3 regions of the Alkaliphilus metalliredigens QYMF genome follow, and region 2 is predicted to be linked to each of the others. Evidence: riboswitches for the same ligand, from Rfam matches in the RefSeq annotation. Region 2 holds a riboswitch; each other region holds the start of a gene.
The links. A riboswitch is a leader RNA that binds a small molecule or an ion and turns the genes downstream of it on or off. The one in region 2 is predicted to bind cobalamin.
Positions count from the first base shown of each region.

Region 1: linked by a shared signal. The riboswitch ahead of nikA (nickel ABC transporter substrate-binding protein) and the one ahead of cobU (bifunctional adenosylcobinamide kinase/adenosylcobinamide-phosphate guanylyltransferase) in region 2 are both predicted to bind cobalamin.
Region 3: linked by a shared signal. The riboswitch ahead of AMET_RS07475 (class I SAM-dependent methyltransferase) and the one ahead of cobU (bifunctional adenosylcobinamide kinase/adenosylcobinamide-phosphate guanylyltransferase) in region 2 are both predicted to bind cobalamin.

Region 1 is NC_009633.1:4,846,038-4,850,327, forward strand. It holds gene opp1B (nickel/cobalt ABC transporter permease) at 1-329, opposite strand, end outside; gene nikA (nickel ABC transporter substrate-binding protein) at 413-2,014, opposite strand; cobalamin riboswitch at 2,200-2,392, opposite strand; gene AMET_RS23595 (MFS transporter) at 2,646-3,821, shown strand; gene AMET_RS23600 (vanadium-dependent haloperoxidase) at 4,034-4,290, opposite strand, start outside.
Region 2 is NC_009633.1:3,718,650-3,722,939, reverse strand. It holds gene AMET_RS17815 (DUF2225 domain-containing protein) at 1-127, shown strand, start outside; gene AMET_RS17810 (lipase family alpha/beta hydrolase) at 196-1,521, shown strand; cobalamin riboswitch at 1,571-1,753, shown strand; gene cobU (bifunctional adenosylcobinamide kinase/adenosylcobinamide-phosphate guanylyltransferase) at 1,875-2,438, shown strand; gene AMET_RS17795 (cob(I)yrinic acid a,c-diamide adenosyltransferase) at 2,460-3,002, shown strand; gene cobS (adenosylcobinamide-GDP ribazoletransferase) at 3,004-3,744, shown strand; gene AMET_RS17785 (histidine phosphatase family protein) at 3,800-4,290, shown strand, end outside.
Region 3 is NC_009633.1:1,568,475-1,572,764, reverse strand. It holds gene AMET_RS07480 (ABC transporter substrate-binding protein) at 1-795, opposite strand, end outside; gene AMET_RS07475 (class I SAM-dependent methyltransferase) at 864-1,694, opposite strand; cobalamin riboswitch at 1,861-2,039, opposite strand; gene AMET_RS07470 (redox-sensing transcriptional repressor Rex) at 2,143-2,793, opposite strand; gene AMET_RS07465 (FmdE family protein) at 3,075-3,599, opposite strand; gene AMET_RS07460 (sensor histidine kinase) at 4,017-4,290, opposite strand, start outside.

The DNA.
Region 1 (4,290 bases), 1.1 Mb from region 2:
ATCAGTGCTATTGCTGCCAAATATAGTGTAGCAGGTAATGCGCTTAGCATTTCATCTGAAACTGACTTGTTATTTATATAACTATTTCCAAAGTCAAAGCGAAGACTATTTCCCAACCAAATAATATACCTTTCAAAAAAAGGTTTGTCTAAACCTAACTCTTCCCGCATGGCTGCTACAGCTTCATCGGTAGGGGTAATTTCATTGACCCTTAGGGCAACTTCTGCCGGGTCACTGGTGTTTAAATTAATTAGCAAAAACGAAATGAAGGTTATTCCTATTAATATCGGTATAATAAATAATATTCGGCGAATTATATAATTTCTCATTGATTGCCCCCCTTACTAATTCAGATCTAAACATCATCTTTTACATAGGATTCCTTACCTAGTAAGGAATCCTATGTTTAGCTTTATTGCTGAAAATACATGTTTTCAAAAGGTATCTCATATTGGGATGTATTAAAACCAACACCTCTTAATGAAGGTTCATATACCGCTTTTGTTCTAGAATAAGTTAGTGGTATGTATACACTGGCATCGTGGATATAAGTTAGTATCTCATTGTACATTTCCTGTCGTGTATTTTCGTCGGTTTCTATCATAACATTTCCAATCATTTCATCTAGCCACGCTTTTTTTTCAAGTCCTACTTGAGCCTGATAGTCACCATGGGCTGGGATTCTCCATGAAGATACGTAGGATTGAGGGTCGTAGGGAATACCCCAAGATAAGGAATATTGAAGGTCAAAATCTCCTGTTTTTTGTCGATCTAAGAAGGCTTGTTTTTCTTCACCAACTATTTTCAAGTTTACACCTGCATTTTTTAAATTATCTTGCATATACTCACTGATCATACGTTCTTGACTATTATCGGAATTGTAATAAATAGTGATTTCCATTTTAGCACCATCCTTGTACCGATAACCATCATTACCTAAAGTCCAACCGGCTGCATCTAAAAGTTTTGATGCCTTATCTATATCATAGGACCTTTTTTCCAAGTCTACATTGCAATAGGCAACAGTAGGAGACAGTACGGTATCTGCTACGGATTCCGAACCATTAAGTATACCCTCGGCGATGCCTTCTTTATCTATGGCGTATTGCAAGGCTTCTCTTACCTTGATATCTCCTGTAATCTCTTTATTTGAATTTAATAGGATGGCCCTAGAAGCTATGGGCTCACTCATTACAGTAACATATTTCCCCCTATCTTCTAAAGCCTTAAAGGAATCTAAATCAACCATGTCTCCATCAGCTCCAAATAATAGGTCAATCTCTCCCTTTTCAAGGGCAAGAAGTATGGTTTGATGATCCGGCATAACTTGCCATTTAACGGCATTAAGCTTTGCTTTTTCACCCCAGTAGGATTCATTGGCAGTAAATATTGCATACTGATTTTCTTTATGCTCACTAAGCACCCAAGGACCTGTTCCAATGTAACCATTTACTCCTTCTTTCGTGTTGCCATCAATAAAGGAGTTAGGCGATATAAATCTAAAGGGTCTCGTTAATGCCAATTCGCTAAGGGTAGGATAATAAGCATTTTTTAGGACTAAATCAATGGTAAAGTCATCTATAATATCCACATGATCGATTTGATTTACTAGCTCTAACCATGCATGTCTTTCGAAATTATTCATGACGGCATCGATATTCATCTTAGCTGCTGCTGCATTGAACACCTCTCCGTCAGTAAATTTCACATCTTCCCTCAATTTGAAGGTATAGGTCTTCCCATCCTCTGATATCTCCCAATTTTCAGCTAACCAAGGTTTTACCCCCTCGTCTGTATTTATTACTAAGGATTCAAAAACCATATTTTGTGCTGCCATTTCTCCAGAGTAGGTATGGGGGTTAATATCCCTTATATCCTTGGTACTGGCGTATACCAGCTGTGTTTTTTCTTCACCAATATCTCCACTTGCTTGTGTTGTCGCTGTATTACAGCCTACCATAGAAAAACTTAATGCTAAAACCAATATCATCACTACTATTTTATTGCATTTCATTGCTTTTCCTCCTCCTAATTTAAAATAGATCTAATATTATAACTCTTATCAACTGAAGATTTCACCAGTACAGTTGCTGTTATTAACAAATTTCTGCAACAAAAAATCTCCTTAACTACATAAGGAGATCATTGGTAAAATAACCTGTATTTTATCAAAACATACCCCCCTATCCTCCGTAGAGTTGTGATTTATAATAATAGGCAGGTCTTCTGACTCAAGTATCATCACAGTGCAAAGCCTTCCCATATCAACAGTGGCATATTTTGCACTACTACTCTTTTACAGCGGCGGGACCGTACAGGATTTACACCTGTTTCCCTTTTAATTGAAGGCTCAACTTCCTTGATCCTTCAAACCTATTATCGTAGAATATTAGATTTTTAACAATTTCAGTATATATTGTATATTGTTTCCTGTCAAGAAATCAAGGGGACGGTTCTGTTGATTAAATACAGAAGGTAATGGGACAATGATTCAATTCATCGTCCCATTACCTTCTCTTATTTTTTGACGACCTTCAGCTCATTTTATATGTAAAAGACTTTGAGTTTATGTCATAATGGAAGTAATACTTTATCTATATCATCGTATTTTATTTGTTTCTGGAACTTAAGAGGAGGTTACACTTTTGGAATCAAAAAAAATGATAAATCTGTCATTCCTGTTTATTGTTAATTTTTTAGTCATGGTCATCTTTAATTCAACTTTCACTTTACTTCCACTCTATATACTAAAACTTGGTGGCACTGAGTTTCACTCGGGTCTTCAGACCGCCTTGTTTTTTATTACTGCTATTTGTCTGCGCTTCTATTTCGGACCCTTGGCAGATCGTGTTGGCCGCAAAATTCCCTTACTCATAGGAACTGCCTGCTTTGCTCTAACCTCATTATTATTTTATTATAGCAATAGCCTCTGGTTATTGACTTTAGCCCGTATGCTTCAGGCCCTTGGCCTATCTGCTTTTCTATCTAGTTCAATTTCTGCTGTTGCTGATATGGCTCCAGTAAATAAAGTGGGTACTTATATGGGGGTTTACAGATTGATCGGCGCCTTTGCTTTATTGGTGGGTCCCGCTACTTCATCCTTCATTATGAATCAATTTAGCTTTGGATTTTGGTTTATGACTTGTTTTTTATTTGGTCTTATTGCTCTCATTCTTCTATTTAAAACTCAATTTGTAGAAATCACTCAATCTACAAATTTAAGGATTTCTAATTCCATGTTATCAGTTTTGCTTGATAAAAAATATTGGGCGATCTACTTAGGCATAGGATTAACTGCAACCTCCTTTGGCGCCTTACTTTCCTTTGTGACACTTTACATTTCCAGAGTGACCGAAATCAGTAACCCTGGTATTTATTTTACTTTTTTTGGAATTGCTAGCATTTTCTCCACTCTTATCTCAGGACATCTATCTGATCGTTGGGGACGTTCAATGGTGGCCTGGCCAGCCATAGGCCTTCTAGGTTTGGGTGTTTCCATACTGTACTACCTAGATTCCGGTCAATATACGATTTTAATCATTAGCAGCCTGCTAACTGGTATCGGGTTTAATGGTGGTATTTCTGTCTTGTCTGCTTGGTTGGTTGATTTATCCCCCGTCAGCACAAGAGCCACTGTATTATCTGTACAAGAGAGTATCATTGATTTTTCCATTGGTCTCATTGCTCTTGCACTTGGTTCTTTAAGTAGCTCAATTGATTTTTCCATTTCTTTCCTATTCACTGGGCTGATTGTTGTGGTCTTTGCCATTTCATTGATTATTAGAACCAATGCCTCTTCTGCGACTACCCTTAGAGGTTAAAATAATGAGATTACTTTATCCTCTATGAGCTCTAGGGTTCTAATTAATTATCCTAGGCCCGTTACCCTTTTAAAATATGTAAAATATATTTTTACTTTAAAAAAGAGAAATCCTAAAATGAAAGAGGATTTCTCTTTTTTTAAATAGTTGATATAGATAAGAAGCGTGACATTGCTTATCCATATCATAACATATTAACAAATGGTTACTAACTACTCTGGTAAAAGTGGCAAATTACATGACCTAACTCTAGAGGGATATGGAATCACCTGATTGTATGGATGGGGATGTAACCTCGCATTTAAATCCTGTGTTGAAGGTCTATCAATCCCATTGTTATTCCCATCAAGCTGACACTTTAATATATCTACAATCAGCATTCCAATCTGCCTTCCAAGTCTTAGTCCTTCGTTTAAATCCGATGGAAAGTGTACGCCTCCATATAGGCGTGAAATAGAGTTCTCTTGGG
Region 2 (4,290 bases):
GGCCATTCGATGGTATGCTAAAACATTAGAGCATCCTGATATCAAAAATAAAAGAATGATTCAGCTTAAATCAAGAACCCAATGGCAATTGGCCAAGGAAGAATATGATCTAAATAAGAGAGGATAGCACCCTATGGGTGCTTTTTTCTTATATTAAAGCATAGATTATAGTAAAAATATTTATGGAGGGGAATTATGAGGAAAAATCCTAAACCACCAATGATTTTTCTGCCAGGGTTAATGGGGTCAATGGGAAGAGATATGATCCCGGGAACAGGGGACTGGAGCTTCGGAGTGGCTCGATGGATTTATAAACCACTCATTGATGGACTAGAGCAAAGAGGATATGTTTTAAATGAAGATTTGTTTATTTGCTATTATGACTGGAGAAAGGAATCCCATGAGATTGTTGACAGGTATTTAAAGCCAATGCTAAGGAAAGCAAAAGAAAAGTGTCCAGGGCAATCAATTGATATACTCTGCCACAGTAGGGGAGGAATCGTGGCCAGGAGCTATATACAAAGCGGAGAGTATGACTATGACATTGGGAATTTAGTCATGATTGGAACACCCAACGCCGGTGCCATTGATGCCTATTATTTTTGGTCAACGGGAGAAATGTTAAATGATCCTAATCAAAAAGATAATCTCTATGACATGATAAAAAGAGGATATATGTGGATTCTAAGAAAATTATTGAATATTCCCTGGGGAATAGAAAACATCCATGAAATCCATCAATCATTTCCCGCTATACAAGAGATGCTTCCTGCATTGGACTATGGAGACATCTTATATTATAGGAATGGATTTGGGGATTTGAAGCATATCCCAAGACCCTGGATTCGGTATCATAATTTTAAACTTGATGAAATGAATCAAGCCATCGCCCTGCGACATCTAAGAAATCGAGTGGAAGGGATCCATGTGATTGTAGGAACCAATGTAGAAACAAATGAATGTTTATTAGTTGATGGTAAAAAATTCATCTATGAGAATCAAGAGGTCATTGTTGATCATACTGTCACCTATAAAGGAGATGGGACTGTAACAAAAAACAGTGCCCAGTTACCCCCTTTCGATTACTATGAAATAGAAAAGAACCATCATCAAATGGTGGGAGCCTCCCTAGAGATATTGCAAGAGATTTATGGGTTAGACATAATTGATAGTATAGAGGAGGATGAGGTTTGCGAAACATTACATTTTATTTTTCATTACCATCATCGCTTAAAGATTGAAAAGAATGGCAAGCTACTTTTAGTCTATCAAGATAAAAAAGTGAACACTGAGTATGAATACATTTCAGAAGAGTTCGGAGAACGATATGTCTGGATAGCTCTAAAAAATATACCAGGGGGTATTTATACAGGTGAAATGATCACAAAGGATACTGATTTAGAGAAATTAGATTTTATCATTATAGGGAATGGTGTGGAAGAGGAATTGAAAGGAAGAGAGATCTTGAGACAGGACCGTGCTTCTGTGCAGGTGACATTTACATTTGAAGTCACTAACTAGAAGGGCCAATATAGCTATTGCCTATGAACTATAAATTTGATATGATAAGGATGAATTAAATCGAATTGGTGCTTTATCAAAGCTTAATAGGGAAAGTGGTTGAAATCCACTACAGCCCCCGCTACTGTAAGTGAGGATGAGTCCAGCAAAACCACTGATTGTGTCAATTGGGAAGGTGCTGGGTGTCAGAAGAATCACAAGTCAGGAGACCTGCCAACCCTAATTCCAAACAAACCTTCGGAGGGAAGGGTGGATCCTGCTGCTTGTATATTATTCCCTTACCTAATTTTAGGTAAGGGTTTTGTTTTTTGAAGAATTTGAAGAACTAAACTATTAATAAAAGGGGTTTGCTCATGAGTGGAAAAAAACTTGTACTGGTTACTGGTGGCGCTAGAAGTGGGAAAAGTAGCTTTGGAGAGTCATTATTGAGGGAGAAACAGGGAAATATATTATATATTGCCACTGCCCAAGCCTTCGATGAGGAAATGAAGGAACGTATCAAGCATCACAAAATACAAAGACCATCCCATTGGATGACCCATGAAGGGTATGAAAATTTAGGTCCGGTCATAAGTGTCTTGGGCGGTCAAATAGAAGGGGTACTACTAGACTGTGTCACAATCATGGTGACGAACTTAATGTTTCAACTAGAATCCAATTGGGATGAGGTGGGTACAGAAAGAATTCATCAGGTGGAGAATCACATCCAAGCAGAGGTAAAGACCTTGCTAGATACAGTAAAGGGCTTAGAGATACCAGTCATATTCATTACAAATGAAATTGGTATGGGAATCGTCCCAGAGAATAAGCTTGCGCGGATTTTTCGGGACATTGCAGGAAGGGTTAACCAAATGATTGCCAAGGAAGCAGACCAGGTTTATTTAGTGACATGTGGGATATCACAACGGATCAAATAGAAAAATACAAGGAGGGTTATAATGAGTAAAAAGCTAGAACAAGGATTAATACATATTTATACAGGTGATGGAAAAGGAAAGACGACAGCTGCACTGGGTCAAGGAATGCGAACAGCTGGGGCCGGCTATCGTGTACTCATGGTACAGTTCTTAAAAGGAAATGAAACTGGAGAGTTAAATAGTATTGAGAAGCTGGGAGAAGGCTTTGAAATCATGAGATTTGGACCTATCAATAATTTTTATCGAAATCTAAGTTCAGAAAGACGGGTAGAGGTAAAAGAAGATATTGGACAGGGAATAGAACAAATTGAGGTGCTTATGATAGCAGATGCATATGATTTGATTATTCTAGATGAAATCATGGCTTCGATCTATTTGGATATTGTCTCAGTTGAGGCTATTATCAGTCTCATAGACAAAAAACCCAATCATGTTGAATTGATTTTAACAGGCAGACAAGCACCAGAAGTTTTGGTCCAACGTGCAGATTATGTGACGGAAATGAAAATGATCAAGCATCCCTTCGAAAAAGGGATTATATCTAGGGAAGGTATTGAACATTGATATGAATCGATTTATTAGTATTTTACAATTCTTAACACGAATTCCTATCAAAAGGGATGTTCCTATGGAGGAAGCATTTCACAAAGGAATTATCTATTTTCCAGTGGTGGGGGGCATTATTGGTGCACTGCTCATGGTAGCCTATCGAGGCGCTTCTCTATATCTAGCACATTCTTTATCTGCTCTATTAACCGTGGGATTTTTTGTTTTTCTTACGGGAGGCCTACACCTAGATGGATTGGGTGACACATTTGATGGACTGTACAGTAATCGTAATAAGGAAACCATACTGGAGATTATGAAGGACAGTAGACTGGGAACGAATGGTGTCCTAGCTATGGTATTTATCCTACTTCTAAAGCTTTACGGAATCCAGGGATTAGGAGAACATCAAATCTATTGGGGAATCATACTGATGCCAGTAATGGGAAGACAGGCTATCGTATATGGCTGTTATCGAACAATCTATGGTCGAAGCCAGGGCTTAGGACATCTCTTTATTGGAAAGGTCAGTAAAAAAGAGCTATTGATCAGCAGTTTGTTGACCTTTATCTTGGCGGCCATGCATTTGCCTAGTCTTATTTTTGCTCTTCTGCTACCCATAGGAAGTCAATTATATAAAGGGCATGTAATGAAGAAAATTGATGGCATGACCGGGGATACATTAGGATCCCTATGTGAGTTGACTGAAGGATGCTATTTATTATTTATCCTTTTGATTACTGGGGCAGGATTGTTCTAAGGAACCCGAGGAAAGGAATCGTAGGTGGATGATAATGAAAAGAAGGGGTGCGTAAATGACTCGAATTTATTTGATACGGCACGGGGAAACCCAGGATAACTATGAAAAAAAGCTTTGTGGTTGGATTGATGGGCCTTTAAATCAATTAGGAAAAATTCAAGCCGCTGGCTGCGGAGAGGCATTGAGAAACATAAAAATGCATGTCATTTATACCAGTCCCCTAAAGCGTGCCTATGAAACTGCAGAGGCAATTAGAGGGGAACGACAAGAAGAAGTCATTGTTGTAGAAGAGCTTAAAGAGCTCCACTTTGGAGATTTGGAAGGATGGACCATGAAGGCAGTACAAGAAACACATCCAGATATTTATAATGGAATTAGAACTGATTCAGTAAATTTTCAGTTTCCCAATGGGGAAAGCATGAAGCAAATGCATGAACGAGCAACCAAGAAGATAGAAGAGCTGATTGAGAAACATCCCAATGAAAATATTGTGATTGTGGCACACTCCGGTGTACTCCGAAGTGTGATTGCACATTTGATAACGGG
Region 3 (4,290 bases), 2.2 Mb from region 2:
GATTTGGTCTATCTCTTCGTTCTCAAATGCCATAATTTCATCACTCACAGGCACAAATTGAATTTTTTCCACCTTCTGTTTTGGTCCCCAATAATCCTTAAAAGCTGTAAATTCGTAGGTACTGTGTTCTTTACTATAGTTCGTTAATGTATAGGGTCCACAGCCTATTACTGCTCTTTCATCCTGGAAGCTTTCTGGATCCTCTACCTCTGACCAAATATGCTCTGGAATGATTCTTACTGTTCCTATTTTTTCTAAAATAGTTGCATTCTTTTCTGCAAAAGTAAATTTCACCCTACCATCCTCTAGAATTTCAATTTCCTTTATTATTGACTGATCCCCAACCATAATATAATTCTGTACTGGAGGATGTTTTTCCGAAAACTCAAAGGAGAACTTTACATCCTCTGCTGTTAAGACCTGACCATCATGCCATTTTACCCCCTCCTGTAGCGTAAAGATATAGTTAAGTCCATCTTCCGAAACCTCCCATTCCTTGGCAAGCCATGGAATTAACCCTTCTTCACCGTATTCTAACAAACTATCAAAAATCAGCTGCATTTTATAAATACCAGGTCCTCTGGAATAATGTAGATAGGGTGATGGATATCCCCAGTCTCCGCCTCCTAGCTTTAGCACCACATCTTCTTTTTCTTTATTTGCTTCAGTTTCATTGTTTGACCCCACGGTTTCCACTTCTTCTTGTGAAGTATCTGTCCCACAACCAATAAGTGACAACATCATCATACCTACTACAATCATTACCATTCCTTTTTTCCATTGTTTCCAACTCATATCCTTCACTCCTCTTCGAGCTATTTTATTTTAGGAAATAGAACTCCCCTGTGAATATATGCTTACATTTATACACTCCAAGTCAAAACACCTATTTTAACCTTTGTTTTTTCCTTTACCTTGCCATTATTTTGATGTTTTTTTAGTTCTTCCTTGATATACATTTTTTCTTCTTCTTTTAATTCAACTTGCATAGAAATCTTATCTACATATAACTGCCATGTTTCCTCTACTGTTCTTATGTCCTCCCACTCTCTATTCAGGTAAAACACCTCTGGGGTATAACCCAAGTGCCACAGAACATTAAAGGCATAGTATACTTTTTTATCCTTTCGTTTTTCCAAAGAATATATTTTTGAAATTTCTGCTTCTACTTCATCAAAAATAGAGTCCTCTCGATCAACAAATCCACTTAAAAAACAATAGTTTTTACTAGCCTTTGTCATTTTTTCTAGGGTATTAAAATCAAATACGCCAGGTGTCATAGAAGCAAATACGAAATCAAAGGCTTTGTTCCACCCTTCTTTTTCTAAATCAATATCCTTCCAATCTTTCTTCAATGTTTTAATATTATCTAAATTCATCTTTTTAGCATTGTTTTGAAGATGGTTTAGCATATTTTCGGAAATATCTAAAGCAGTGATTTTCTTTACAATACGTGCCATCGGAATGGTATGTTTTCCAGGTCCACAGCCTATATCTAATACCGACATTTCTTCATGCAACATTTCTTTTTTTAATAACAAGTCTATAATGTCGCTGGATTCATTTTTCTCTAGAGAAACCTTTGTATTAAAGAACGCTGCTCTGTTATCCCAAAAAACTTCAGACTTTTTAGTATCCATTTTCTTTTTTTCCCAAGCATCTTTCCAGTACACAATTTTTTCTACATCCCTCATAATACTTCGCCCCTCTCAAATTCAACAACTAATTTGTGACTCTAAAACAAAAAACCACGAAAAAGTAAAGTAACAATCTTCATGATTGCACACTAAACCTTCGTGGTTTCATCTCAAATCAAAACAAAAAATCCTCAAGAAAAAACACCTCCCCTCCGAAGGTTTCGTTTTATAACAATATAAGGCAGGTTTCCTGACTTATGGATCATCTTACTCTCCGACCTTCTCGGTTTCCCAATGGCATTCGCGGATTTCATACCCATTTACAGTAGCGGGGGCTGTAGTGGATTTACACCACTTTCCCTTTTAACTCTATGAAAGAGCACCTTATAAGCTATTTTTTGTTAAATTTTTAATTATTTTAAATTTCTATTTAAAAATACTATATTATAGCAATTTTGTCAAATTATTTTCCATAAAAACAAATATTATTTAAAATCATATTGCGTTATTTAACCTGATCTTTTCCACTGTTGCTTACAAAATAAGATAGGGTAAGCAAACCATTGTTTAGATTCATGTTTTCTACAATTACTCCTTCTGGGGCGTCAAGATCTATAGGTGAAAAATTCCAAATAGCAGATACACCTGACTCTATTAATTTGTTTGCAGTATCTTGTACAAACTCCTCAGGCATACAGATTACTCCAATATCAATATGGTTTTCACTTATAAACTTTTGCAACTCATCTATATAAAAGATAGGGGCACCCTTAATCTTCTTACCCATAAACTTATATTTAATATCAAACAATGCCTTTAAATCAAATCCACAATTTTCAAAATCAATATGATTAACAATACCTTGGCCTAGGCTTCCCGCTCCTACTACCACGATACTGTAGCTCTGATTTAGGCCTAGTATCTTTTCAATTTCTCCATACAATACTTCTACGTTATAGCCATATCCCTGTTGGCCAAATCCCCCAAACTTATTTAAGTCTTGCCGTATTTGTGAGGGTGTAAATCCAATCATACGACTTAATTCTTTTGAGGAAATTCTATCTATATTTTTATCTATAAGCTGCTTTAGGTATTCATAATATTTAGGTAGCCTTCTAATAATAGCCATTGAAACATTACTGTAACTTTTACCCATATACCTGTCTCCTATTTTAAGATTTTTATTTTTCTTATAAAATTTAATAACTTCTTTAAAGTAGAATTTTTCTAACTGTATACCAAACCTTTGCGGTTTTATGGTTAAAGGCTGCGTTACAAGCTACTTTGTAGAAACCTCTTCATCAAGTACATAAAGAGTACCCAGTTTAATGAATAGTTGAAGTTATCCTTTTTAAAAACAAAAGCCATAAAAACACTTCTTGCTTCAGCAAAGAATGTGCCTTCATGACTTTATTAAACAAATATAACTAATTCGTTTTATAATTCCCTAGAATAATCTTTAAAGCAATCTAAACAAACCCTTTTCCCCTCCATTAAGCGAATTTTATGCTCTGGAGCTCCCTCTCCACAATCTTCACAGGCAATCGTGGTAAAAATCCTTGCTCTTTCTGGCAATTCAAATTTAGGTGTTTTAAATTCAAAAATTTCTTCGATTGGTGCCTCTAACAAATAAGCTTGTCTTTCTCCTCTATCCATTTTCTTGTCAGAAGGTTTCAATACAATTCTCATACTTTCTCCAGTGGTACGGTTAAAGAAGCTAAAGGCTTGCTTTCCAGTACCACGATAAATAAGATTTCCCTTTCCAAAGCTACATCCTAATAATAGTTGAATTGCATCTACACCACAGGCATCATTTTCCGTTACACATACTATATCTTCATCCTTTGAAAAACCAACCTTTAGTTTTTCTTTGGCGGCCTCATAGGCTTTATAGCCTATAGCTAACCCTGGACACTCATGCCCATGAAACGCCACTGCTTTTTCCCATAATTGTTTATCCATTTGTCATCCCCCTCAAAAAATTAATAAAGTCACTGAATACAGTTATAGCCCTTAGAACAACCTTCATGGTTGAAATATAGCTAGTTCGTCTTCATGACTTAGTATTTATCATAATTTTTACTTTATAATATCATAGTAGTATATTTTTCCAGTATTGTCAATTTATTATCAAATTATTTGCATTGTAATTTTCATCAATATCCTTTAAATCAGTACCCACTATGAAATCGAATAAATCTGAGTTTTCACTTAAAAACTTAATTCTCAACAAAATATTTTCCGTACTGGCTGAAAAATATCTAAAACATTCCAATTGCCTCCTCAAAACTTCAATCATCCACTCGCCTAGTCAACGTACTTATTAAGCAACAGCAGCGCTGACTATACGAGTCAATCATGTTGTTATTTCATTGTTTATTATAAGTCCGGGTGCACATGTCTCGGAAGATTGATCACGACTTTAGTACCTACATCTATCTGGCTTTCTACTTTAATTCGACCATTATGTCTTTGAATAATCCAGCTTGCTATGGCAAGTCCAAGGCCTGTCCCCCCTGTTCCGTCTATTCCCTTGGTTCTTGACTTGTCCGCCCTATAAAATCGATTAAATATGTTAGGTAAATCTTCCTTTGAAATGCCAATGCCTGTATCTTCTATAGAAATTTCCACCTCATTTTTTTTAAGAATGGAT